One region of the Rhabdaerophilum sp. genome, then DNA from elsewhere that is predicted to be linked to it. Evidence: riboswitches for the same ligand, from Rfam matches in the RefSeq annotation. Region 1 holds a riboswitch; the other holds the start of a gene.

Region 1 (2,197 bases):
TTGTTGGCGAGCTTGATCTTGATGAACCAGCCCGCGCCGGCGGGGTCCTCGTTCACGGTAGCGGGGACATCCGGCAGCTTGTCGTTCACGGCGACCACCTCGCCGGAGACCGGGGCATAGACTTCCGAAGCCGCCTTCACGCTCTCGACCACAGCCGCCTCGCCGCCCCTGGAGACAGCCTTGCCGACATCCGGCAATTCGACGAACACCACGTCGCCGAGCTGGGCCTGCGCATAATCCGTGATGCCGACAATGCCGACATCGCCTTCGACGCGGATATATTCGTGATCTTTGGTGTAGCGGGTCGTCATGGCGGGCTCCTGTCCGTAAGAAGGCGAGAATCAGCGGAAATAACGATGCGGGGCGAAAGGCATGGCGGAGACGCGCGCGGGCAATTCCTTGCCGCGCACGACGAGTGTCACCGGCGTATCGGGCTTCGCGAAGGCCGTCTCCACATAGCCCATGGCGACAGGCGCCTGCGCCGTGGGGCCGAAGCCGCCGGAGGTGATGACGCCGATCCGGCGCCCCTCGGCGAAGATCTCCGTGCCTTCGCGCGCGGGCTGGCGCCCTTCCGGCCGGATGCCGACGCGCAGGCGGGCCGGGCCATTGGCCAGTTCGCGCTGGATGCGTGCTGCGCCAGGGAAGCCGCCTTCCTCGCGCCGGCGCTTCTGGATCGACCATTTCAGATCCGCCTCGATGGGCGAGGTCGTGGTGTCGATGTCATGGCCATAAAGACAGAAACCCGCCTCGAGCCGCAGGGAATCGCGGGCGCCGAGGCCGATGGGCTTCACGCGCTCATCCTTCAGGAGAAGGCTCGCGAGCGCCTCGACATCCTCGTTCTTCACGGAGATTTCGAGCCCATCCTCGCCCGTGTAGCCCGTGCGCGAGACATGACACCAGAGACCGGCGACAGGCAGATCGGTCGAGGTCATGAACTTGAGCTCGGCCAGAGCCGGCGCGTGCCGGGCGATCACCGCCGCAGCCTTCGGGCCCTGGAGCGCGAGAAGGGCCAGATTATCGCCGATCTTCAGGGTCACACCCCTGGGCAGGTGCGCGGCGAGGTGCCTGTAATCCTCCACCTTGGAGCCTGCATTCACAACCAGATAGATCCAGTGCTCATGGCCGGGCTGACCGAGCCGGGTGATCATCAGGTCATCAAGAATGCCGCCCTCGGCATTCAGGAATTGCGAATAGCGCTGCTGCCCCGGTTTCAGGCTCAGCACATCGGCTGGCACCAGCTTTTCCAGTGCCGCCGCTGCGGTTTCAAACTTCCCATCCTCGGGGATGAGGAAGCACTGGCCCATATGCGAGACATCGAAGAGACCGGCGCTGTCCCGCGTCCAGTTATGTTCTCCCATGATGCCGAGCGGATAGTGCACCGGCATGTTGTAGCCGGCGAAGGGCACCATCTTCGCGCCCTGCGCGACATGCCAGGCCGCGAGCGGGGTTTCGAGCAGCGTTTCCGCGCTTTCGGGAGAAGCCATGCATTTCCGGCTCGCGCCGCCTCCGTGATCAGACAGATCGCCAAGGCCCAGACTTGCGCCCGGACTTCGATGCTGCCCCCTCTGTCACGGAGACCTGAGAGATTTCGGGCTCGGAAGGCGAACCCTTACTCCTTCGGTGGCGAAGCCTTGCGGCCTCGCGCTTTCCAGAGCGGCTTTTCTCGCGCGGTCCCTTTTGCCTGAGCGTTTCCGGGGCGGTTGCGCCTTCGGCGACGGGCTTGACCCGCTCTCTCCCGCGCGGGAGATGGCCTGACGACCAGTCACCTAGTTCATTTGCCGGAACTGTCAACGCCGCCGATTGCGCGGCGTGCTCTTGCCCTGTGGATCGAGGCCGACGAGGATTGTGTATTCGTCGCCGGGGTCACTGGCGCTGAGCGGCAGGGAAAGACCATCATCGATCACCGTGAAGGTGCCCTGCGTATCCGTCGCCGGAACCGTCACGCTTGCGGTCGTGAGCTTCGAATAGACGGTCTCGCCACCGGTGCGCCGCACGGCCACGCGCACCGGAACGGTATAGGTGCCAGGCTTGCCGCTTTCGCCAAGCACGAGGCGTCCCTGAACGCCCACCTTGATGTTGAGCCGGTTGTCGGCCACCAGCGCGCATTCGCGGGCCGTGTCACGGATCGAGGCCTGATAGCCGACGCCACGGGCGGTTCCGGTATCGCCTGAACGGAGCGCGACGGTTCCTTCCAGGA
Region 2 (2,197 bases), on a different contig from region 1:
CCCTCCACACGCAGGGCGCGGATGATCGCGAAAAGCCCGAGCAGAACCAGCAGGCCCGAGAGCACTTTCGGGAAATAGCCCGCGCCCATGCGCCCGGCCGTCCCCATGGAATAGGCGGCGCCAAACCAGAGCCCGGCCACGCCAAAGCCCAGATAGATCAACCCTGCAAAGAAATCCTTGGGACTGCGCACGATGTGCATCTGCCCCTCCCCTGGGTTCGCGTCCTCACCGATGCACTGCTTTGACCCTTGCGGATCTTTTCTGTTGGCCATCGCCCCGGACTCAGGCGTTCGGAGCGGACGGAAAACCGGATCGCATTTTCAGTTGTAATTCGCAACTATTTTTTTTAGCAACGATATGGGCGCATGATTTCCGGCGCCGGCGAGCGATGCCGTTGCATGTCACAATTGTTGAAAAATGAGATCAGACCGTTCAGAATTCCTGAGGCATCGCATCGGGACAGGCTGAACATGCTGCATCGTTCGCTGACATATCACCTCGCTACGATCTCGGAGGATGGCATCGGCCATGCCGGGCGCATCTTCGAAACGCGTTTCGGCTGGAGCGTGCGGGAAATTCGCGTGCTGCGGCTCATCCGGTCCAACCCGGGCATCACCTTCACGGAACTGGCGCGACAGACGAAATTCGAGCGCAGCCTCACTTCGCGCATTCTCGCAAAGCTCATGAAGGCAGGCCTGGTCGCGCGGACCAACTCGACGAAAGATGCGCGCGTCTTCACATTAACGGCCACGAAACCCGGCCTCGCTCTCGGTGACCAGGCAGACCCCCTGAGCATTGAGCTCGAGGCCATGATGCTTGAGCCCCTCACCGAAGAGCAGCGCGCAGCCTTTCTCGAGATGATCGATACGGTGCGCCGCTGGGTTCAGACGGGCTATCGCGAAAAGGTCGCGGCTCGCTTTCCCGAGGCTGTCGCAGGCAAGGCGCCAAAGCGCGCCGTCAAGATAGTTGCAAAATGAAACCATCTTGACGGATGCCCGTCCTGTGCTAGGTTGATGTTAGCGGAAGAGTTCAGCCGGCTCGCCGGTTGACGCCGAAGGAGCAACCGCCCCGGAAACTCTCAGGCCCAGGAACCGCAGTCGTTTTTGAACTCTGAAAAGTGGAGCAGCCGCTCCCGCCGATGGTGTAAGCCGATCCCCTGATGATCAGGAGCGGTGATGCTCTCAGGCCAATGACAGAGGGGGCTCCATCTCGCGCGGAACGCGCGAGACAAGAGGGGGCCTGTCGCATGTCTGTCACTTCAAATTCCTCTTCCCGTCCCGAAACCGTTGCCGTCATCGGCGCGGGCATTACCGGCATCACGACGGCCTATAATCTGATGAAGCGCGGCTGCCGCGTGACCGTCTTCGATCGCCAGCCCTATGCGGCGATGGAAACCTCCTTCGCCAATGGTGGCCAGCTTTCGGCCTCCAATGCAGAGGTCTGGAACAGCTGGGCCACGGTGCTGAAGGGCATCAAGTGGATGATGGAGCCCGGCGCGCCGCTGCTCGTCAATCCCAAGCCCTCCTGGCACAAGATCTCCTGGATGGGCGAGTTCATCGCCTCCATTCCGAAATACGAGCAGAACACGGTGACGACCGCGCGCCTCGCCATCGCGGCGCGCGGCTATCTCCAGGCGATGGCCGAGGCCGAGGGCATCGATTTCGACTGCGAGACACGCGGCATCCTGCATTTCTACGAGACGAAGAAGGATTTCGAGGCAGCCCAGCGCGTGAGCAACCTGCTCGCGAAGGGCGGTCTTGAGCGTCGCGCCGTGACGCCTTCGGAGATCCAGTCGATCGAGCCGGCCTTGCGCGGCAATTACTATGGCGGCTTCTACACACCCTCGGATTTCACCGGAGACATCCACAAATTCACCATCGGACTTGCGAGGGCCTGCGAGCGCCATGGCGTTTCGATGCGCTTCTCGACCGAGATCCTTTCCGCCGCTGCCGGCGAGAACGACGTGACCCTCGTCACGCGCTCCACCGAGCCGACGCTCGACGACAGCCTTCATCCGCAGCAGGTCGAGACCTTTGACAAGGTCATCGTCTGCGGCGGCGTGATGTCCCGCGCGATTGCCAGCGGCTTCGGCGACCGGGTGAATGTCTATCCCGTGAAGGGCTATTCCATCACCGTGAGCCTCGCCGAAAAGGCCGATCAGGACGCCGCCCCCTGGGTCAGCCTGCTCGACGACAAG

Evidence for each region. A riboswitch is a leader RNA that binds a small molecule or an ion and turns the genes downstream of it on or off. The one in region 1 is predicted to bind glycine.
Region 2: another riboswitch for glycine. It lies ahead of ACKODO_RS02255 (D-amino acid dehydrogenase); the one in region 1 lies ahead of gcvT (glycine cleavage system aminomethyltransferase GcvT).

The regions. Positions count from the first base shown of each region.
Region 1 covers NZ_JBJTDY010000091.1:2,298-4,494, forward strand. Annotated here, with positions in the region: gene gcvH (glycine cleavage system protein GcvH) at 1-311, opposite strand, end outside; gene gcvT (glycine cleavage system aminomethyltransferase GcvT) at 342-1,484, opposite strand; glycine riboswitch at 1,659-1,748, opposite strand; gene ACKODO_RS07465 (hypothetical protein) at 1,788-2,197, opposite strand, start outside.
Region 2 covers NZ_JBJTDY010000021.1:42,453-44,649, forward strand. Annotated here, with positions in the region: gene ACKODO_RS02245 (tripartite tricarboxylate transporter TctB family protein) at 1-200, opposite strand, end outside; gene ACKODO_RS02250 (MarR family winged helix-turn-helix transcriptional regulator) at 471-977, shown strand; glycine riboswitch at 1,011-1,104, shown strand; gene ACKODO_RS02255 (D-amino acid dehydrogenase) at 1,247-2,197, shown strand, end outside.